3 regions of the Mesorhizobium sp. IMUNJ 23033 genome follow, and region 3 is predicted to be linked to each of the others. Evidence: riboswitches for the same ligand, from Rfam matches in the RefSeq annotation. Region 3 holds a riboswitch; each other region holds the start of a gene.

Region 1 (7,311 bases), on a different contig from region 3:
GTCGATGAAGGGATGTTCCGCTGTCACCGTGTGAATGATGAACACCCAGAAGCCGGTCAGCGAGAGGCCGAGCTCGATCCAGATCTCGACCGAGGAAAACCAGTCGACCTCGCCGCCGCGATCGAGCATCAGCTGCAGCGCGCCGACACCGAGCGAGATCATGGCGAAACCAAAGAAATCGAAGCTGCGTATCCGCCGGGCAACGGAAGGCAAGTAGGCGGCCATGCCAAGGAAGGCGGCGATGCCGACCGGCAGGTTGATGAAGAACACCCAGCGCCAGTTGAAATTCTCGGTCAGCCAGCCGCCGAGCGTCGGGCCCAGGATCGGCCCCAGCATGATGCCGGCGCCCCAAATGGCCATCGCCTGACCGTGGCGTTCCTTCGGGTTGATGTCGAGCAGGAAGGTCTGCGACAGCGGCACGATCGCGGCGCCGAACACGCCTTGCATCAGCCGGAAGAACACCATCGTCTCCAGGCTCCACGCCAGTCCGCACAGCATGGAGAAGATGGTGAAGCCGACCACCGCCGTCAGGAACAGTTCCTTGCGGCCGAGCCGGTCAGCCAGCCAGCCGGTGACCGGCGTCATGATCGCGGCGGCCACGATGTAGGACGTCAGCACCCAGTTGATGTTGTCCGGCGAAGCGCCGAGATCGCCGGTCATGGTCGGCAGCGCAACGTTGGCGATCGTGGTGTCGAGCGCCTGCATGACCGTCGCCAGCATGAGCGCAACCGTGATCAGACCGCGGTGCGGCACTTCCTTGAAGGCTTCTGGGGTGCTCATGATGCGGAACTTCCAGTGTAGCAAAAACGTGTTAGACAAGGTTTCCGGGCGGCGAGGCCTTCCCGTGTGGAGAGACCCTCATCGCGGTGGGACGCGACCATCGATGTGGGGGTTACATCGACCAGAGCGTCTCGAATTTCGCGGGCGCCAGCCGCCCGGAACCCTGTGGACCGAGGGTCCGATGCCGAATGTCGAGGCTGGCTGGCAGTGCCGCCGCAATCCTCGTCCTTCGCCCCGCCGGCCTGTCTCCTGTCTTTTGCTTGTCATGCCGGCAGTCCCGGCAGACCTTTCACAAACATTCGCGAGGCAGCTTCCGCCGCCGCGCACGAATCCAGCTATTGCGCCTCGCCAGCCGTGGCGTGGCCGAAGATCTTCGGCAGCCCGCGCGCCACACCGGTGTCGACGGTGGCGGTCACGCTCATGCCGGTGCGTAGCGCCATCTTGGCGTCGGGGTCGGTCAGTTCCAGGCGCACCGGAATGCGCTGGGTGACCTTGACCCAGTTGCCTGTGGCATTCTGGGCCGGCAGCAGCGAGAACTCGGCGCCTGTGCCGGCACCGATCGCCTTGACGGTCGCCTCGAAGGTCTTGCCGGGATAGGTGTCGACGACGATCTCGGCCTTCTGGCCCGGCTTCATGTTGGTGAGCTGGGTTTCCTTGAAATTGGCATCGATCCAGGTGTCGCCGGTCTCGACCAGCGAGAACAGCGGCGTGCCGGAGCCGACATATTGGCCGACTTTGAACGACGAGGCCTGGCTGATGACACCATCGGCGGGTGCCCTGACGGTGGTCTGCGCCAGGTCATAGGCGGCCTTGTCGCGCGCGGCGAGTGCGGCCATCACGGTCGGATGCTTGTCGGTCTCGATGTCGGGATTGCCGCCAAGTGCTGCCTTGGCGCTGATGATGCCCTGTTCGGCGACCGCCAGCTGCTGCTTGGCCTTGTCGAGATCGTTCTTGGCCTGATCGAGAGACGACTTGGCGTTGATGCCCTTCTGGGCGAGATCGGCGGCGCGGTCATATTGCGACTGCGCGAAATCGACCTCGCTGGTGTCGGACTTCTCCTGCGCCATCGACTGACTGTAGGCGGCGCGCAACTGCTCGACGTTGAGGCGCGCGCCGGCCACCGCCGCGTCAGCCTGGGCGAGCGCGATCCGGTAGGGCTCGGGATCGATGGCGAACAGCACGTCGCCCTGCTTGACGAGCTGGTTGTCGGCTATGTCGACCGTCACGATGCGGCCCGCAGTATCCGAGGCGATCGACACTTTGGCCTGCTCCAGATTGGCGTTCTCGGTTTCCTGGTAACGGCCGCCGGTCACCCAGACATAGCTGCCGCCGGCAATCAGCGCCGCGGGCAGCGCGATCATCAACAGGGGGCGGCCGAGGCGTCGCTTCTTCTGCGGCGCGACCGGCGCCGGCTGCACCGGAGGCGCGACTGCCACGGGCGCCGTCGCCGGCTGCGCCGGCGCCTCCATTTCCAGTTCGGTGATCTTTTCGTCTATCTTGGCTGCCGCGTTCATGCTGCTGCGCCTTCCGTATTCCTGACTTTTTCCAGGGACGACGCCTCGCCGTCCGCAAGATTCTGCACGATGGTGTCCAGCGCCCTGACCAGGACGCGGCGATCTTCCGGCGAAACGCCGACCAGCGATTCCTCGTAGACCTCACCGGCCAGGCTCTTGACGTGGTTATAGGCCTCGCTTGCCTTGGTGGTCGGGAAGATCATGCGCACGCGGCGGTCGGTCGCGTCGGAACGGCGCTCGATCCAGCCGCCCTCCTCCATCCGGTCGACCAGGCGCGAGACGCTGATCGGCTCGATTTCGAGAAGCTCGGCGAGCCGTGCCTGCGCGACACCCTCTTCCTTGGCGACGCGGACCAGAAGCCGCCATTGCGCCGAGGACAGGCCGAAGCCGCTGGCGCGCGCCTCGAAGCGCTTGCGCATCAGGCGCTGCACGTCGTGGATCAAAAATCCCAATCTGTCGATGCCGTCGGAAACCATGAGCGGCATATATAATAAGCGTGCTTACGATTCAACGTGGTCAGCCATGCAATACGGTCACGACGCCGTGATCGAGAGCGGAGACCATCGCTTGTGGCCCGGTATCCCGTCACAGGCGGTTGCGGATCAGCATGGTGACGACGAAGAAGGCGCCGAGCGAGCTGGTGATGATGCCGATAGGCAGTTCCTGCGGCGGCAGCAGCGTGCGGGCGAGAAGATCGCTGGCCAAAAGCAGCACCGCGCCGAAGAGCGCCGAGCTTGCGATCAGGCGCAGATGCAACGGTCCCGCCAATGGACGGCAGAGATGTGGGATCATCAGGCCGACGAAGCCGATGACGCCGGCGACCGAGACCAGGATCGCGGTAGACAGGGCGGCGACGAAAAAGGTCGTGCGGCGCATGCGCGCCACCGGCACGCCGAGGCTTTCGGCGGCGTTTTCACCGGCGAGGAAGGCGTCGAACCGGCGGTGGTTCCACAGCCCGTAGGCAAGGATGATGCCGGCGCCAAGTGCTGCCAGCCCGATATTGTCCCAGCGCGCCAGACCGAGCCCACCCATCGTCCAGAACAGCACCGAATGGGCGGCGCGCTGGTCGCCCGCGAAAACGAGATAGTTGGTGAGCGCGGTGAACATGAAGGAGACAGCAAGCCCGGCAAGGATCAGCCGCTCAGGCCCCTGTCCCTTGACCCGCGACACCAGCAACAGCACCACGGCGGCTGCCAGCATGCCGCCGGTGAAGGCGGCGACCGGCAGGGTCCAGATGCCGAAACTGTCGCCGAAGACGGTGATGACGGAGACGGCGCCGGCGGCAGCGCCAGAGGAGAGACCGAACAGGAATGGATCGGCGAGATCGTTGCGGGTCACTGTCTGCAGCAATACGCCGACGACACCCAGCCCGGCGCCGATCGCGATCGCCAGCAGTGTGCGCGGCAGCCGGAGGTCGACGACGATCTTGCCGACCGGACCGGACACGGCGTGCGCGTCGAGACCGACTGCATGCGCCAGGGCGCCGATGACATCGGGCAGCGCGATCACCGTCGAGCCATAGGCGATCGACAGCAAAGCGAGCGCGGCAACTAGTGCCGCGCCCGCTATCATCACGAAAGGAAAGGACTTCGGCCGCAAGCTCAAAATGCTTCCGGATGCATCGCTTTGGCGATCTTGCCGATCGCCTCGATGTTGGCGGGTCCTGGTGTCAGTTCGGCATAGCGCAGTGCTACAAAGCGCTCGTTCTTGACCGCGTCGGTCTCCTTCATCGCCGGATGCGCCTTCAGGAAGTCGAGCAATTTCTTGTAGCCGCCGCCATCCTGGTAATCGAGCAGGATGAGGAATTGCGGATTGCGCGCCGCCACCGTCTCCCAATCCGTCGTGCCCCAGCTCATCTCCATGTCGGCCATGACGTTGTCGCCGCCGGCAGCGGTGATCATGGCGTTCGGTACGGCGAACTTGCCGGCGGTGAACGGCTTGTCCTCGCCGGAATCGTAGAGGAACACCCGCGTGCCCTTGGTGCTGCCGACCTTGGCGATGATCGCTGCCAGTTGCGCCTTCCAGCCCGAAACAAGCTTGTCGGCCTCAGCCTCCTTACCGAAGATCTTGCCCAGCTTTTCGACGTCGCCGTAGAGCAGGTCCATCGAGGCGGCGGGACGGTCCTTGTCGAGATGGACGCAGCTTTCGGTCAGCACCAGCGTCTTGATGCCGTGCGGGGCGAGCGTGTCGGGCGTCACCTCGCCGCCCGGCTTCATGCCGTAGTACCAGCCGGCGAAAAAGAAATCGGGCTCGACGGCAACGAGGTTCTCCAGCGTCGGATACTTTGGCGCCAGTTCGGGGATCGAGCCTTGCTCGGCCTTGAATTCGGGACCGACCTTGTACCAGCCGGTGATGCCGGTCAGGCCGACGATCGATGGCTGCAGCTTCAGCGCGAAGGCCATCTCGGCCATGTTGAGATCATGGATGACGGCGCGCTTCGGCGGCCCATCGAAGGAGAGCTTCTTGCCGCAGCTGTCGACGGTGACCGGGAAGGCAAAGGCCACCGAAGCGACGAGCGAAAAGGCAAGAGAGAGGGCGAGGCGTTTCACGAGGTGGCTCCTTGGTTGAGGAAATGTCCGTTCAGGATGGCGAGGCGGCGCGGTTGGGAACGTCGAAGACGGTGAGTTCGCGGTCTTCGGTCGGATGGCGCAGGCGGAAGACATCTATGCCGAACACGTCGCGGATGAGCTGCTGGGTCAGCGCCTCGCGCGGCGGCGCCAGCGCATGCAGCCGGGCGTCGTTCATCACCGCGACCCGGGTGGCGAAGGGCGCCACCAGCGCGAGATCGTGCAGCACCGCGACCACGCACATGCCGAAGCCGGCGACCAGTTCGAGCAGCTCGCCGCGGGCGCGCGGATCCAGATGGTTGGTCGGCTCGTCGAGGAACAGTATCTTTGGCTCCTGGGCGAAGGCTCTAGCCAGTTGCGCGCGCTGACGCTCGCCGCCGGAGAGCGAGCCGATGCTGCGGCCGAGCAGCGGCAGCAGCCCCGTCCGGCGCAGCGCGTCGACGACGATGTCGCGATCTTCGCGCAGGCGCCTCATGCCGGCATGCGGGACGCGGCCAAGCTCGACATAGTCGATCAAGGCGAGCAGCGGATCTGGCTGGTCGGTCTGGCCGACGACCGCCATGTTGAGCGCCCGCTCGGCCGGCGTGATCCGGTCGAGACGGCGCCCCGACAGACGCATCTCGCCGGTGCTTGGCTGCAGCGCGCCGCACAGCATGCGCAAAAGCGTGGTCTTGCCGGCGCCGTTGGGACCGATGATGGCCAGGCGATCGCCTGACGCAACCGACAGGCTTACCCCATTCACCAGGCGGCGGCCATTCGCCGTCGCGCTCACGTCGCGGGCTTCGAGCAGCATCATCGGCTCAGCCCCGGCCTCGAAGCGGGGATGCGAGCCAGCCCGGTTGAATCGCGGCAAAGCGGGCACACGATGATGCGATGGATGGAGGCTTCCAAATTTCCGTCACTTTCCAAAACTGGCGACGGAAGGAAGCTGGGCCGATCGGACGACAGACCGATGGCTACGTCTCCTCCCGGCACACCCCGTCCGGTCAACTCGTGCTGATGGCAGGTCTCCTGGCTCGCGGGTCTCGGCTTCATCCTGCCTTCCCAGCCTTGCCGGCCAGTGGCATTTGCGGATGTTGCTCGCCGCTTACAGTTGCGGGGGCAGCCACGGCCTCGACCCGAAAGCGGGTCTCACCGTGTTCCCTTTTCACCCCTCGCCTTTCGGCTCGGGGACCATCATTTTTCTACCGTAGGTTTCCCCTGATCGCGCCGCAATGGTTTTTTGATTGCAGGCATCGGTTCGCCTTCGGTAGGCTGCATATGTAATAACATTACGTAACAAGCGCTGCCATATGCTGTCAACACCAGCGGCCGACGTTTCCTCTTTCCCTCGATGTCCAGGCATATCGACAGGCCCGGCGTCTTGGGGGGCTGGCGCCAAAACATCGGAAAACTTTCAGAACCCGATCGGGATTTCAGGGCCCGAAAAGGCGAATAGGATCGTGCTGGTCAAGACGGGCGCCGGTCCCTGGGATCAAACTTAATGATCGCCCCGGTTCTTCTCCGGCCAATGGGATCTTCGGCTAACGCGCCCTTGCCCGGCGCAGGCCGCAACATCGGGTAAGGAGACAACATGACACTCTTGCACAACAGGCGCGGAAAGCATCGTCTCGTCGCCGCATCCTTGGCAGCACTTGCCTGCGCCGCCGCAGTCGTCTGGTATGGCGCAAAGGGCGAGGCCGCGGCGGTCGAACCGCACGTGCCCGAAGCCAAGCTTGTCCGGGCCATGGCGGTGAAGCCTGCCCCGCAGGCCGACGAGCGCATCGCCATCGGCGAGATCCGGCCGCAGCGCGAAAGCGATCTTGGCTTCCGGCTGTCCGGCAAGCTCGTGCAGCGCTCAGCAGAGGTCGGCCAGATGGTGAAGAAGGGCGATGTCCTCGCCCGCATCGAAGACCAGGACTATCGCAACCGCCTCGCCAGCGCCAAGGCCGACGTCGCCGCCGCCGAGGCCGTTCTGGTCGAAGCCAGTGCCGCCGAGGCCCGCATCGGGGCACTTCTCGCCAAGGGCTTTGCAACAAGGGCCAATCACGATGCAACGCTGAAGAGCCTGCGATCGGCCGAGGCCAAGCTTGAATCGGCAAGGATCGGCTTCGAGATGGCCAGGGACCAGCTCGCCTATACCGAGTTGCATGCCGATTTCGATGGCATGGTGACCGCGACCGGCGCCGAAGCGGGCCAAGTCGTCAACGCCGGGCAGATGGTGGCGCGGGTCGCCGATCCAGCGGCCCGCGACGCCGTCTTCTCCATCGCCGAGGCAGCCTTCTCGACCGGCGGAAATGCAAGGCGTCCCCTTGAAATCAAGGTCTCGCTGCTGAGCAATCCGGCGATCGCGACAATCGGCGCCATCCGCGAGGTCGCACCGGTGGCCGACGTCGCGACCCGCACCTTCCAGGTCAAGGTCTCGCTGCGCGACACCCCCGACGAAATGCGCTTCGGCAGCAGCGTCGCCG
Region 2 (7,311 bases), on a different contig from region 3:
CGAGGCCGCACGGCGCCCCGAGGACTATTCGCGGCGGATAGACGTCCAGATGATGATGCAATCCATGGCGCGGCTGCCCGAGCCGCCGAGGCTTGCTTTCGTCTGCGGCTCGAACGCCTTCGTGTCAGCCGCCGCCCAGGCCTTGATCGATGCCGAAGTCCCGCCCGGCCTCATCCGTACCGAGCGCTACGGCGTTTGAACCGCTACGCTTCAGGCCTCGATTTCGAGCGCCGACAGCGGCTTCGAGCAGCAGGCCAGGATAAAGCCGTCGTCGATCTCGTGATCGAGAATGCCGCCATTGTGGCTCATCTCGACGTCGCCCGAGACCTTCTTGACCTTGCAGGTTCCGCACAGGCCGAATTCGCAGGCCGCGGGGATCCTGACGCCCGAGGCGCGCGCCGTCTGCAGCACGGTCTGCCCTGCAACGCATTCGGCGTCGACATCCGAAAGCGCGAAGCGGATCGGGGTCACGGCTTCGACAGGCACTCCGGTGCCGCCGTCCGCCGGGACGGCAAACGGCGCCGGTACTTCCTCGACCGCGGGAGCGGCGAAGCTTTCCTGGTGGTATCTGGCCATGTCGAAGCCCGAGGCTTCAAGCATGCCGCGCACCGCGCGCATGAACGGATCCGGGCCGCAGCAGAAGATCTCTCGCTCACGAAAGTCGGGCGCCAGCAGTGGCAAGCGGATGGCATCGATACGGCCCATATGGCCGAACCAGCCTTCACGGCTCGACCGTTCCTCGATCATGAAGCCGAGCGACAGGCCGGGCATGCGGCTGCCCAGCAATTCGAGTTCCTTGCGGAAGATGATCTCTTCCGGCCGCCGGGCGCAGTTGACGAAGCCGACATCGGTCCATGGCGCGCAGTCGTTCAGCCAGCGCAGCATCGACATCATCGGCGTGACGCCGGAGCCGGCCGAGATGAACAGGTATTTCGCCGCCGGATGGCTGTGCAGCGAAAAGTCGCCCACCGGTCCATAGGCCTTGACGTGGGTGCCTGGCTTCAGATGATCGAACATCCAGCGCGTGCCGAGGCTGCCGGCCTGCGCCTTCACCGTCACCGCGATCGAAAACGGCCGCGACGGCGACGACGACAGCGTGTAGGTGCGCATCAGCGGGCCGCCGGCGGTTGGCAGTTCCAGCGTCACGAACTGGCCCGGCTTGTAGCGGAACCAGGTCTGGTTGTCGGAGCGGAAGGTGAAGGTCTTGACGTCGGGCGCCTCGTCGGCGACGCCGATCACCTCCAACACCTGCAGCCTGTCGTTCCAGGGCGCCATCTCGTCGAGGTGGCGGTAAAGCCCGAGGTCGGTCATCGCGTTCATCCCCCACCCCTCAGGCGACGCTGCGCAGCGCCGGCCGGCCGCCTTCGGCAAGGCGCGGGCCGATGAAGGCCGCGTACCATTCGACGAACTGGATGACGCCGCCCTCATGCAGTTCCGAATAGGGGCCGGGCTCATAAGCCGGCGACAGGATGCCGAAGGCATTTTCCTCGACAATGCGGCGGTCCTGATCGTTGGTTTCGGTCCAGACATGCGTGAGTTCTTCGAGGTTGTAGTCGACGCCTTCGACCGCATCCTTGTGGACCAGCCACTTCGTCGTCACCGCGGTCTCCGTGGCGCTGATCGGCAGCACGCGGAAGGTCACCGCGTGGTCGATGAGAATGTGGTTCCATGTCGTCGGGTAGTGATAGTGCATCAAGGTGCCGATCCGGTCGGCCGAGACTGTGTCGGACAGGTTCTTCGTCACTGCCCGCTTGCCGTTCATCGTATAGCTGACGGCATCGCGCAGCAGCGGCGCGCGGGTGGCGCGATATTGTCCGGCCGGGTCGATGCGGAACTTGCTAGGGAGGCCCGCCGCCTCGCATTTCGCCCAGTGCGCCAGCATTTCGGGGTCGCTGTCGGCGCCCTGCACACCGGTCACCGTCGGCGCTTCCGGGAAGGTCTTGCAGAGTTCGGGGTGGTTGCCGGCGCAGTGATAGCACTCGCGGTTGTTTTCCCAGACGAGCTTCCAGTTGCCCTTTTCGACGATGGTCGATTCGAAGGCGACCTTCGCCTCGCGCAGTCGGTGCGGCAGCAGATAGGGCTCGATCATGGCGCGCATCGGCGCGAAGTCGGCGGGCTCTTTTGCCAGGCAGATGAAGATGTAGCCGCCGACGCTTTCGCAAGCGACCGGCTTCAGGCTGAACTGGCTCTTGTCGAAACCATCGGCCATCTGCCGGGCGAACAAGAGCCGGCCGTCGAGTTCGTAGGTCCACTGGTGATAGGGGCAGACGAGCTTGGCAGCGGTGCCTTTCTCGGTGTTGCAGACGCGGCTGCCGCGATGGCGACAGGAATTGTGGAAGGCGTTGATCTTGCCTTGCTGGTCGCGCACCAGCACGACCGGATAGTCGCCGATCTGGGCGGTGATGAAGCTGCCGGGCTTCGGCAGTTCGCAGTCATGGCCTATGAACAGCCAGTCGCGATACCAGATCAGTTCCATGTCGAGCTTGAAGAAATCGGCGTCGGTGTAAAAGGGCTGTTCCAGCGAGTAGCCCTGCTTGCGGCTGTGCAGCAGCCTCAGCATGTCGTTGCGCGCATCCATGTCCTGTCCTCGTGTTCAAGGACTGAACTGGTGGTGATGGAGGAAAGATTAGCGGCAACCCGGCGCCAGGCCGGACATGCACCATCCACCTCTTGACCGCCCACCGCGATCAGTCGAGTCTAGAAATCTCGGGCTGGTTTCCGGGCTCTGGAGTGTCCTTGCGGACGGTCGCGACACCTTCCCAGGCTTGTGGCCCAGTGGTCTCCCGTTGCGACTTGAACTCCACCACCGTTGCGGGGGCAGCGCCGGGTTTTGACCGGCTTCCCAATTCTCCGCTTCGTCGTCACCAAGCGGCACCTGAGATGCCATGATCTAATCACGACGGCCGGTTCGGTGGCGGCATGAAAGCGACATCGTATCCATGCGGGCGCGACACGGAATGTGAATACCGCAGCCCATCTCCTAGGGAAGGCCGATCTCCCGCTTTTGCCGCACTTGGCGCCCGTCACGAATCGCCAGCCGATCGGGAGTTAGCCGGCGTCGAAAGGGTTAATAGTATCAAAAAGTGACTATTAGAGGATTCTGAAATCGAACCGAACGGTTCGTTTCTGTTGACGGTGCGTGCAGGACGGTGTGAACGCTGGCACTCCGACACTGTTGGTGATGCATAGGTGGCTTTTTGATAACCAATTGATAAAGTTGATAAAAAGCTTGGTGGTAGTAGGCTCTGGTACAATTTCAAGATGCAGAGTCATGGTCCAAGCGAAACAACTTCGTGATTGGAAACCGCCACCTGGCTTTCCCACATCGGGGCTGTCCGAACGACGCGATTTTCTTCCCAAGACACGCCGCTAGACGGACGAAAAAACTGAAAATACTGGAGTATAAAAAATGAAAAAGATTGTTCTCACTGCCGCCGCCCTTCTGGCCATTTCCGGCAGCGCCTTCGCTGGTAGCGACAATTATGGTTCCAACGGTGCGAACCAGCCTGCCGCCGCAGTCGACAGCTCGCATACCGCTTCGATCCAGAAGCCGGCCCATGCCGACAACCAGCCCGTCGTTCAGGGCAGCGACCGCAACCTTTTCGGCAACAACTAAACAGTCGATCCCAAGACGAGACGCAGAGCGGCGGTCAAGTCCGCCGCTCCGGGATCTGAAATCCAGGAGTGCCCAAAATGAAGAAGATTGTCCTTACCGCCGCCGCGCTTCTGATCGCCGCTGGCAGCGCCTATGCCAATAACGACAGTGTTGGTTCGAGTGCCGTCAACAAGCAGACGACCGCCAACATCGACACCACGCAGACCTCGTCGGTGCGCAACACCGAGTCGCCGGTCTACAAGCTGCTGAATTCGTCGGGCGACGTGCAAAAGTCAGCGCCCCAGGGCAGCGACCGCAACCTCTTCGGCAATCGCTAACCGCCGAAGTTGCTAGCAAACAAGAGCGGCGGGCCTGGCCCGCCGCTCTTGTTTTTATGCGATGCCGAATGGCCTGACGTTAGGCCGCCTTCACTTCCGGCGCGTGGAGCGAGAAGGAGTGGCCGTCCGCGTCGAAGATATGCAGGTCGCCGGCGTCCGCGCTCAGCCGCAGTGTCGCCCCGCGCTTGACCTCGACATTGCCCGGCATCTTGGTCACCAGCGGCAGGTCGGCGCGGCCGATATCGACATAGACGAGCTGGACCTCGCCGAGTTGCTCGACATAGTCCACCGTTCCCTCGAACAGATAGTCCGCGCCGGTAGCAATCACCAGATCCTCAGGCCGCACGCCGAAGCTGACCGCAGCACCCTTCGCCGACGCCGGCGTGGCGATCGGCACCGTTGCCTTGCGGCCACCGACATGGCTGACGACGGTCGGGGTGCCGGTCTTGTCGACCGTCGCCGGCAGGATGTTCATCGCCGGTGAGCCGATGAACTGGGCGACGAACAGATTGCCCGGTCGCTTGTAGAGCTCCATCGGCGTGCCGACCTGCTCGATATGGCCTTCCTTGAGTACGACAATGCGGTCCGCCAACGTCATCGCCTCGACCTGGTCGTGGGTGACGTAGATCATCGTCGTATTCGGCATCGATTCCTTCAGCTTGGCGATCTCGATGCGGGTGGCGACGCGCAGTGCCGCATCGAGGTTCGACAGCGGTTCGTCGAACAGGAACACTTTCGGATTGCGCACGATGGCGCGGCCGATAGCGACGCGCTGGCGCTGGCCGCCCGACATCGCCTTGGGCAGACGGTCGAGATATTTGGTCAGCTGCAGGATCTCGGCCGCCTGCCGCACGCGCTTGTCGATCTCAGCCTTGCTTTCCTTGCCGATCTTCATCGAGAAGGCCATGTTGTCGTAGACCGTCATGTGCGGGTAGAGCGCATAGGACTGGAACACCATGGCGATGCCGCGCTTCGACGGCGGCACGTCGTTCACCACCTCACCGGCAATCTTGAGCTCACCGGAGGTAATCTCCTCGAGCCCGGCGATGGACCTCAGCAAGGTTGACTTGCCGCAACCCGAAGGGCCGACGAAGACGATGAACTCGCCCGACTTTATGTCGAGGTCGATGCCGTGGAGAATGTGCAGATTGCCGTATGATTTCTTCACCTGTCTCAGCGTGACATCGGCCATGATTTCCTCCCAGTGGTTCCCTGCAAATTAATCGATACGCCCGAACCAGGCGCCGTAACCGCCGAGGCGGACCGAGCCTGTGCCAGACTGTCCTGAAAAGCCGTGCCCCGGCAAGGGCTGCAGCGCCTGGCCGCCGAGGGCGACCTCGGCCGGCTTGCTGCCCAAATTGAAGACGCAGACGACCTGCTCGTTGCCCTCGCGGCGGTTGAAGGCGACGGTGTCGCCCTCGCTTTCGATGAAGGTAATGTCACCCTTGGCCAGCGCCGGATGCTGGCGGCGGAAAGCGAGAAAGCGCCGGTAGTGCTCGAGCAGCGAGTTGGCGTCGCCCTGCTGCACGTTGACGGCTTGCGACAGATGCTTGTCGGGCACCGGCAGCCAGGGTTTTGCGGTCGAGAAGCCGCCATTCCTGGCAGCGGCATCCCATACCATCGGCGTGCGGCAGCCATCGCGGCCCTTGAACTCTGGCCAGAAGCGGATGCCGTACGGGTCCTGCAGGTCCTCGAACTGAAGCTCCGCCTCGCCGAGGCCGAGTTCCTCGCCCTGATAGATGCAGACCGAGCCGCGCAGCGACATCAGCAGCGCCGAGATGACTTTGAGATAGGCGGTCGGATCGGCTTCGCCGGCGGCCCAGCGCGAGGCCGGCCGCATCACGTCGTGGTTGGAGAAGGCCCAGCATGACCAGCCATCGCTGGCGACCTTGCCGAAGGCTTCCAGAACCGAACGTACCTTGGCGGCGCTGATCTTCTCCGGCGCCAGGAAGTCGAACGAATAGCACATATGCACGCGCTTGCCGCCGGCGGTGTAGGCCGCCACCACTTCCAGCCCTCGCTGCGAATCGCCGACTTCGCCGACCGCGGCCTGTGCCGGATACTCGTCGAGCAGGGCGCGGAAGCGTTCCAGAAAACCGAGGTTTTCGGGGCGGCTCTTGTCGTAGAGATGATCCTGGTAATTGTAGGGGTTCACGGCAGGCGCCGTCTGGTCGTTGCGCTCTTCCGGCGGCAGCGGCGGGTTGTTTTCCAGCCCCTGACTGTGGAAGTAGAAATTGATGGTGTCGAGGCGGAAACCGTCGACGCCACGTTCCAGCCAGAAGCGGGTGATGTCGAGCAGCGCGTCCTGGACTTCCGTGTTGTGGAAGTTGAGATCGGGCTGTTCGGCCAGGAAATTGTGCAGGTAATATTGCTGGCGGCTGGTGTCCCACTGCCAGGCCGAACCGCCGAAGATCGACAGCCAGTTGTTGGGCGGCGTGCCGTCGGGTTTTGCATCGGCCCAGACATACCAGTCGGCCTTCGCATTGGCGCGGCTCGAGCGGCTTTCCTTGAACCACGGATGGATGTCGGCGGTGTGCGACAGAACCTCGTCGATCATCACCTTGAGGCCCAGCCGGTGCGCTTCCGCCGTTAAGGCGTCGAAATCGGCCAGCGTGCCGAACATCGGGTCGACGTCGCAATAGTCCGACACGTCGTAGCCGAAATCCTTCATCGGCGACTTGAAGAAGGGCGAGATCCAGATGGCGTCAACGCCGAGCGATGCGATGTAGGGCAGCCGTTGGACAATGCCTTTCAGGTCGCCGATGCCGTCGCTGTTGGAGTCCTGATAGGAACGCGGATAGATCTGGTAGATCACCGCGCCCCGCCACCAGTCACGATCGACGGCGGGGTCCGGTCTGGATGTCACCTTCAAAGCCGATTGCATTACTCTCAACCTCCTTTCACCGAGCCGGCAAGCAGCCCGCGTACGAAATAGCGCTGCAGCGAGAAGAACACGATCAGCGGCACGATAATGGTCACGAACGCCGATGTCGTCAGGATCTCCCAGTCGCCGCCGCGCGAGCCGAGCAGCGCATTGAGCTTGGCGGTCAGCACGATCTGATCCCCCTCGGTACCGAGGAAAACCATCGCCACCAGGAGATCGTTCCATACCCAAAGGAATTGGAAGATGGCGAACGAGGCGAGCACCGGGAACGACAGCGGCAGCACGATCTTGACGAAGATCTCGAAATCGCTGGCGCCGTCGATGCGCGCCGATTCCATGATCTCGCGCGGCAGGCCGGCAATGTAGCTCCTGAGCAGATAGATGGCGAAGGGCAGGCCGAAGCCGGTATGCGCCAGCCAGATGCCGAGATAGGTTTTCGAAGGCACGCCGAAGAAAGTGCCGACGCCGTTGTAGAGTTTTAGGAGCGGGATCAG
Region 3 (7,311 bases):
TGGACGACGCCGACACGCTTGCCGTAGCCGAGCATCCTAAGCGCCAGCCCGAAAGCGGCCGTGGTCTTGCCCTTGCCCGGACCTGTGTTGACGATCAGCAGGCCTTTCTCGATCGTCTTGCCCGCCACCTCGGCATCCTGCACCGCCTTGCGCTTGGCCATCTTGGCGCGATGGCGTTCCTCGTCCTTGGGATCGATATCGGTCATCTCACTTCACCTTCAGCGGCAGCCCCGCCACCATCAGCAGCACCGTGTCGGCAATTGCCGCAACCTGCTGGTTGAGGCGGCCCGCGGCATCTCGAAACCGACGGGCAAGCGCATTGTCCGGCACGATACCCTGGCCGACTTCGTTGGAAACCACAAACCACGGCCCGCGCGGCCGCGACAGCACATCCGCCAGCCGCAGGCATTCGACCTCGACGTCGTTCTCGGCCAGCATATGGTTGGTCAGCCACAGCGTCAGGCAGTCGACCAGCACCGGCTGCCCGTCGGGCAAAGCCGTGAGCGCGCCGACAAGATCGAGCGGCGCGTCCACGGTCGCCCAGCCTTCACCACGCCGCGAGCGGTGCAGCGCGATGCGCTCGCGCATCTCCTGGTCATAGGCTTCCGCGGTGGCGATATAAGTCCAGGGCGCCGGCCCTGCCGTCACCAGAGTTTCGGCATGCGCGCTCTTGCCGGAGCGCGCACCACCGATGATGAAGGTCAATCCTTTGCGATCAGGCAAAGCTGTCGCGCAGGCTGGTCGCCGTGCCGGTGAAGCGTCCGCGCACCACGCCGACGACGGCGCCGAGCACCAGCCAGAACACCAGGTTGGTCACCGTCACCGCCACCACGAACTGGTGATGCAAGCCTTCGGGGATCGGCGTCTCAAAACTGTCGGGCTGCGGCGCGCCGACGATATGCGGCGCTACGATCAAGGCCACGGCCAGGATCGCCAGCGGCAGCGACTTGCGGAAGGCGATCAGGCCGAGACCGGCTGCGGTCGCCGCCACCGTTGCCCACCACCAGATCTGGCGTTCGGTGAGGTCGGCTGCCGGCATGGCCGGCAGTTCCGGCGGCAGGCCGAGGCCCGGCGCCAGCGTGAACGCGGCAAAACCGGCCAGCCCCCAGAACACGCCCTGGCGCCAGTTGCCGATGCCGCCGGCAAACTCCGAAACCGCGACCAGGACCAGTGCGAAGCCGATGCCGGTGACGATGTTGGCCAGCACGCTGAAGGCGAAGCGCTCGAATCCATCGGCCGGCGCCCAGCCTTCGCCCTCCGCCGGAGCCGCCGCCTCAGCCGGCGCCGGTGCGGCGCTGCTCATGGCATTGGTATCCGTAGCGTTGGCGGCCGGCGCCGCCGGCGCCGCGGCATGCTCATGCTGGTGGCCGCCTCCGGCCTGTTCATAGACCTCGGCCTTCAGGATGAGCGGCACGGTGGCGAAGGCCTGCATGCAGGCGAGAACGACGCCGGCCACGAGCCCTGCGATCGCCGCGATGAACACGACGTTGCGAAACAGATTCATGATGTCAAATCCTCGTCAGTGGCAGGGAAACGCCATCGAATGGCGATAGTCGTGCGCGGCATTGTGGACCGCATCGATATGCGAGAAGCCGACAACGCCGATGACGAAAATGCCCAGAAACGCGCTCAGCACGAGCTGCGTGAAACGCGACTGCGAGGAGACGGAAGCGCCGAGAGAGACCGAAGCGGTATTCATGTCTTGTCCTTTCGCCCTCCACCCGAGGGCACAGAAGTCAGTTCCCTGTCGCCGGCAGGTCTCCTGGCTCGCGGATCAGCGCCCTTCCCCACCTTCCCGAAGAAATATCTTCAGTGGCTTATGGAGAGGACTACCGCACACAGTTGCGGGGGCAGCCACGGCATTGGGCGATTTTTTTGCCCGCACCGCATTCCCTCTTGGCTCCAAACGGAACCGACGACAGTTCGTGACTATACGAAGAATCGCCGCGCCCGGCAAACCAAATTCCGCCACCGGCCATCGCGAAAGCGGCGCATAGCTCTATCCCCGCAATGCAGCGATCCGCTCAGCCACCAGATGCTGCAACCGCCACAGATGGCGGTCGTGAATGCCGCGCTGCTCCAGATTCTTCACCGTGTTGTAGAGATAATCGGCGCCGGAGCCCCAGTGCCCGCACGACGTCGCCAGCCTTTCGACCACCTCGTCTTCGTCGAGCGGCCCCGCATAGGTAGTGCCCTTGCGGTTGATGACGAAAGCCAAGCCCTTGAGCGGCCCGCTGTCGCTCGCCAGCGTGAGCAGGCGCGGATGGTAGCTGGTCGGCTTCAGCGTCACTTCGCGCCGCAAAAGCTTGTCGAGTTGCTGGCGCCGATCACCATCGCCCAGCCGAAAGGCGACGCCCTTGCATTGCCCGCCGCGGTCCAGCGCCATCATCAGGCCGGGCTGATCCTTGGTGCCGCGCCAGCGGGTCATCTTCATGCAGAAGGAGCGGTGCCAGCCGCGCGCCACCGCCACCCGCTCCTCGACATGATCGATTTCGGGCTTCCAGATCAGCGACCCATAGCCGAACAGCCACAGTGGCTCGGTGGCGGGCAGTTCCGCCTCGAGCGCGTCCACCATCGCCTCATAGTCGCTGTCGCCCAGATGCGCGGCGTCCGGGTCTGGTCCGGTGTCCTCGACCTGCCGATGGCAGCGGGCGACCAGCTCTTGCGTGAGCGACATCGTTCTTGCGGACATGACTTGCGACCTGGGCGACCAACGGAATGCCGGAGAGGATGAATCGACCATAAAGTTCGCGATCGCGAGCCACAATGGCGGCGGCGCGCGCCAATTGACAAAGGTCCCGGCCGGGTGTCGGCTGCTCCATCCAGGGAGCCAGCCATGCAACCCGATCAGACGGAACGCGACCTCTATAATTGTTTGACGCGTCTCGAGCCGACGCTGCCGTCGCCGGCCTATTGGGACGCTCATGCCTACCAACGCGATCTCGACGCCATCTGGTACAAAAGCTGGCTGCTGGTCTGCCGCGAGGCCGACCTTGGCCAGCCGCTGGCATTCAGGACCTTTCGTGTCGGCACCCAGGAGATCGTCGTGCTGCGCGACGACACCGGCGAATTGCGCGCCTTCCATAACACCTGCCGTCACCGTGGTTCGCAGCTTTGCCAGGAGAGCGAGGGCCGGCTGAAGGCGCGGCTGATCACTTGCCCCTACCACGCCTGGTCCTATTCGCTGCGCGGCGATCTGGTGCGCGTGACGTCGAAGTCGCTGCCCGAGGACTTCGACAAGGCCGATCATCCGCTCTACCGCGTGGCGCTGTCGGTATGGCGCGGTTTCGTCTTCGTCAATCTCGAGGAAGATGCCGGCGGCTCAGCGGAAACCTCCTTCGATCCCGCTTCCGGCAACGTCGCCAACTGGCCGCTGGAAACGCTGGTATCAGGTCATGTGCTGCGCAAGGTGATGAGCTGCAACTGGAAGATCTTCTGGGAGAACTTCAACGAGTGCCTGCACTGCCCCGGCGTCCACAAGGATCTGTCGCGGCTGGTGCCGATCTATGGCCGCGGCCTGATGGGCAGGCACGACGACCCCGAATGGGCCCGTCACGCCGACAATGATGCGCCGGAATTTTCCGGCGGCCTGCGCGCAGGCGCCGAAACCTGGTCGCGCGACGGGCAAGCACATGGCCCGGTCTTTGCCGGCCTGACGCCGGCCGAACGCGCCGCCGGGCAGACCTACGCCACCAGCCTGCCGTCGATGTTCATCGTCGGCCATGTCGACTATGTCCGCACAGTGCGGCTGGTGCCGCTTGGCCCGGAGCAGACCGAACTCACCGCCGAATGGCTGTTTCCGGCCGAAGCGCTGACAGCACCCCAGGCCGACATCGACAACATCGTCGCCTTCGGCCGGCAGGTTCTGGAAGAAGACGCAGCGATCTGCGAGGTCAACCAGAAGGGCCTGCGCTCGCTGCGCCACGCGGCCGGCGTGCTGATGCCCGAGGAGTATGACCTGCACCGTTTTCACAACTGGGTGCGCGTGCGTCACAGCGCAGTCTCACCCAAGGCCTGAACATCAAAGCGATTTGGGCAGATAGCGCCAGGTGACGAACCCGCAGGCAGCGGCAAGTAACCCGAGCGTGGCAAAGACCGAGCCCAGACCGAAAAACGCCAGCACCACCGAATAGACCAGCGGCGGCGTCAGCTCGGAGAAGTCGAGATAGGTGCGATAGACCGCCGCCATCTGCGCCCTCTCATAGAACCTGACCGAACGCATGAAGGCGGTCGAGCCGAGTGCGTCGAGCGCAATGGCGAAGAAGGCCCCGCACAGCAGGAAGGCGCCGGTAAGCAGCGGCACGGTTTCGCCCACCGCACCCGCCGCCAGAAGCGTGGCCGACATGGCGAAATAGGCAAATGTCATCGTCCGTCGGCCGCCATAGCGCTTTCCGGCCCTGCCCCAGAAGATCGCCGTGAACAGAAGCGCGTTGCCTGCCGACACCAGCAGGCCACCGGCGAGTTCGCCCTCGCCGGCGATGACCATGAACAGCGGCCCGTAGACGAAGAACGTCGTCCAGAAGCAGGAGCGGCCGAAGGCGATCAGCCAGGCAAGCCTCAGCCTGGGTTGCGCGACGAAGCGACCGATATTGGCAAGCGGGTTGGCCGGTCGGCTCTTGCCGGGGCGGATCGACGGGTTGTCGCCGAGCCGGTAGGTCCAGAACAGCACGAGCAGCGCCAGGGCAAAGATCGCGACCGCGCCATGCGCGGCAGCGATGCCGAAGCTGGTGTAGAGGAAGATTCCCAGCGTCGGTCCACCGGTCCAGGCGAACATCGACCACGCCATGCGCAGCGATTCCGCCTGCATGAAGTCGGTCTTGCGGATGTGATCCATGATGTAGAGGTTGAGCGTGATCGACAGCGCGCTGGCGCCCATGACGCGGCAGAGCATGCCGATGAGCTGCCCGGTCAGCGTATGCGTGACGAAAAACAGCGAGCCTACGGCGAGCAGGCAGGCGCCGGCTGTGTAGACCCAGCGCCGGGCAAAGCGGCGGATCAGCATCGGCATGAACAATGTCACCGAGAGCCCGAGCAGCGCCACGATGGTGTAGAGGATCGAGACGACCTGCTCGTTGTGCAGGATCTCGTAGGCCTGGATCGGGATGACGCTGGAAATAGTGGCGCGGGCGAAGGACTCGACCGCATAGAGCGAGGCGAAGGTGCGCGCATCCGCCGGCCTGAGAGCCGGAAGCCAGATCGGATGGCGCACATGGGTGGACATTGACCCTCCGGCCGTGGAATCGCCGGTCAAATCTGGCCGGACCAGTGGCTAGCCGGTAGCAGGAAATCGACCCGCTCAAGCCGAAAAGCGAAACCGGCCAAAGGCTTTCCGCCACTGGCCTAAAGCGAATTCCGATGCGGCTTCGAACCGGAAGGAAGAAGTCAAACGGGAGATTGACGCGGAAGCGGCGGCGGCCCGCCTTCTTTTGCCCTGTGCAACCGTGATAGTCGTTTGGCACCAGTGAATCGGAATGCGAGACGATGAGCCTTCAAACGCCGGCAGAACCCGTTCAGGACCCGTCGAAGTCGAGGCGCATCACAACCATCGACATCGTGCGCGGCATCGCCCTGCTGGCCATGGCGAGCTACCATTTCACCTGGGATCTCGAGAATTTCGGCTATACCGATCCCGGCCTCACCGCCTTCGGCTGGTGGAAGATCTATGCGCGCTGCATCGCTTCGACCTTCCTATTCCTGGTCGGCGTCAGCCTGTTCCTCGCCCATGGCAGGCAAATTCGTTGGCCGGGTTTTTGGAAACGGTTCGTCATGGTCGCCGCGGCGGCGCTCGCCATATCGGCTGTCACCCACTTCGTTACGCCGGGCGGCGTCATCTTCTTCGGCATCCTGCACGAGATCGCGCTGGCCAGCCTGCTCGGCCTTGCCTTTCTGCGGCTGCCGGCGCTGCTGACGATCGTCGTTGCGGCGCTCGTCATTGCAGCGCCATTCTATCTGCGGTCCGAATTCTTCGACCATCCGGCGCTGTGGTGGGTCGGCCTGTCGGCCACCAATCCGCGCTCCAACGACTATGTGCCGCTGTTCCCCTGGTTCGGCGCCGTACTTTTGGGCATAGCCGCGGCGAAGCTCGCTTCAGCGTCTGGCTTGCTTGCCCGGCTGGCCGACCTTGCACCCGGCCGCTGGTCGAACCCGCTGGTCTTCATCGGCCGGCACAGCCTCGCCTTCTATCTGATCCACCAGCCCTTGCTGTTCGGCGCCGTCTGGTTGCTTTCGCAGATCGCGCCGGCGCCGGTCGAAACGCGCGAAGTCACCTTCCTGAAATCCTGTCAGATATCCTGCGAGCAGCAGCGCGACACCGAGTTCTGCTCCAGCTATTGTGTGTGCATGCTCGATACGCTGCAGAGCGAAGCGACATTCGACCGGCTCTACAACGGCGACCAGACCCCGGAATTCAAAGCACATCTGGGCGATCTCGCCGGTGTCTGCACCGCCAAGACCGACAGCACGTTGATGGAGGGAGGCCAACAATGACCGACGTCACCCCGAAACCCGGGCTCATCCCATGGCCGCCGCTGATCTATGTCGCGGCAATCATCATCAGCGTCATGCTCGGCCTGCTCTATCCGCTGCCATGGATCGGCGATCTGCTGGGCGAGATCCTCTTCGCCGCCGGCTGGGTGGCTTTGTTCGGCGTCGCCGCGCTGTGGTTCACCGCCATCCGCGTCATGCTGCGGGCAAAGACCACATTCAATCCGAACGCCGTGCCGGACCATCTGGTCACCTCCGGCCCCTTCTCCGTCAGCCGCAACCCGATGTATCTCGCCAACACGCTGCTTTTGATCGGCGTCGCCTTTATCACTGGGATCGTCTGGTTCCTGCTGTTCGCCTTCATCGCCGCCTTTGCGACGCAGAAGCTGGCGATCGAAAAGGAGGAAAAGATACTGGCGGCAAAATTCGGCAAGAAATACCGCGACTACGCCAAACGCGTGCGGCGCTGGATTTGAGTTCAGGGCTCGCTAAGGCCGCTGGAGTAGAATTATCAAAACGGCCGTGTTCAGGTGTTGACGCCGAGCTCCACCAGCCGCTCGACGCAGGACTCTTCAGCCTGGTCGAGTTCGGCCAGCGTCTCCTCGAGGTCGCGGCGCTTCTGCCTGAGATCCTCGCGCTTTTCCTCGATGCGCTTGATCATCAGCTTGAGCTGGCCGACCTCGCCGGGCGGCTCCTTGTACATCTGGATGATTTCGCGGATCTCGTTGATCGAGAAGCCGAGCCGTTTGCCGCGCATGATCTGGCGGATCAGATGCCGGTCGGACGGACGAAACAGCCGGGTGCGGCCGCGCCGCACCGGTTGCACCA

What was found. A riboswitch is a leader RNA that binds a small molecule or an ion and turns the genes downstream of it on or off. The one in region 3 is predicted to bind cobalamin.
Region 1: linked by a shared signal. The riboswitch ahead of ACFX5Q_RS31855 (ABC transporter ATP-binding protein) and the one ahead of ACFX5Q_RS04630 (CbtB domain-containing protein) in region 3 are both predicted to bind cobalamin.
Region 2: linked by a shared signal. The riboswitch ahead of ACFX5Q_RS01650 (aromatic ring-hydroxylating dioxygenase subunit alpha) and the one ahead of ACFX5Q_RS04630 (CbtB domain-containing protein) in region 3 are both predicted to bind cobalamin.

The regions. Positions count from the first base shown of each region.
Region 1 covers NZ_JBJACT010000045.1:13,238-20,548, forward strand. The annotation lists gene ACFX5Q_RS31830 (DHA2 family efflux MFS transporter permease subunit) at 1-780, opposite strand, end outside; gene ACFX5Q_RS31835 (HlyD family secretion protein) at 1,116-2,294, opposite strand; gene ACFX5Q_RS31840 (MarR family winged helix-turn-helix transcriptional regulator) at 2,291-2,770, opposite strand; gene ACFX5Q_RS31845 (FecCD family ABC transporter permease) at 2,880-3,866, opposite strand; gene ACFX5Q_RS31850 (ABC transporter substrate-binding protein) at 3,896-4,843, opposite strand; gene ACFX5Q_RS31855 (ABC transporter ATP-binding protein) at 4,875-5,657, opposite strand; cobalamin riboswitch at 5,845-6,054, opposite strand; gene ACFX5Q_RS31860 (efflux RND transporter periplasmic adaptor subunit) at 6,435-7,311, shown strand, end outside.
Region 2 covers NZ_JBJACT010000001.1:327,477-334,787, reverse strand. The annotation lists gene ACFX5Q_RS01660 (ferredoxin reductase) at 1-199, shown strand, start outside; gene ACFX5Q_RS01655 (2Fe-2S iron-sulfur cluster-binding protein) at 211-1,311, opposite strand; gene ACFX5Q_RS01650 (aromatic ring-hydroxylating dioxygenase subunit alpha) at 1,331-2,578, opposite strand; cobalamin riboswitch at 2,692-2,894, opposite strand; gene ACFX5Q_RS01645 (DUF680 domain-containing protein) at 3,410-3,616, shown strand; gene ACFX5Q_RS01640 (DUF680 domain-containing protein) at 3,694-3,933, shown strand; gene ACFX5Q_RS01635 (ABC transporter ATP-binding protein) at 4,013-5,125, opposite strand; gene ACFX5Q_RS01630 (alpha-glucosidase) at 5,153-6,817, opposite strand; gene ACFX5Q_RS01625 (carbohydrate ABC transporter permease) at 6,823-7,311, opposite strand, start outside.
Region 3 covers NZ_JBJACT010000002.1:273,945-281,255, reverse strand. The annotation lists gene cobO (cob(I)yrinic acid a,c-diamide adenosyltransferase) at 1-206, opposite strand, end outside; gene cobU (bifunctional adenosylcobinamide kinase/adenosylcobinamide-phosphate guanylyltransferase) at 208-723, opposite strand; gene ACFX5Q_RS04635 (CbtA family protein) at 716-1,504, opposite strand; gene ACFX5Q_RS04630 (CbtB domain-containing protein) at 1,520-1,699, opposite strand; cobalamin riboswitch at 1,735-1,932, opposite strand; gene ACFX5Q_RS04625 (gamma-glutamylcyclotransferase) at 2,000-2,692, opposite strand; gene ACFX5Q_RS04620 (aromatic ring-hydroxylating dioxygenase subunit alpha) at 2,837-4,018, shown strand; gene ACFX5Q_RS04615 (MFS transporter) at 4,022-5,221, opposite strand; gene ACFX5Q_RS04610 (DUF1624 domain-containing protein) at 5,482-6,486, shown strand; gene ACFX5Q_RS04605 (isoprenylcysteine carboxylmethyltransferase family protein) at 6,483-6,959, shown strand; gene ACFX5Q_RS04600 (MerR family DNA-binding transcriptional regulator) at 7,010-7,311, opposite strand, start outside.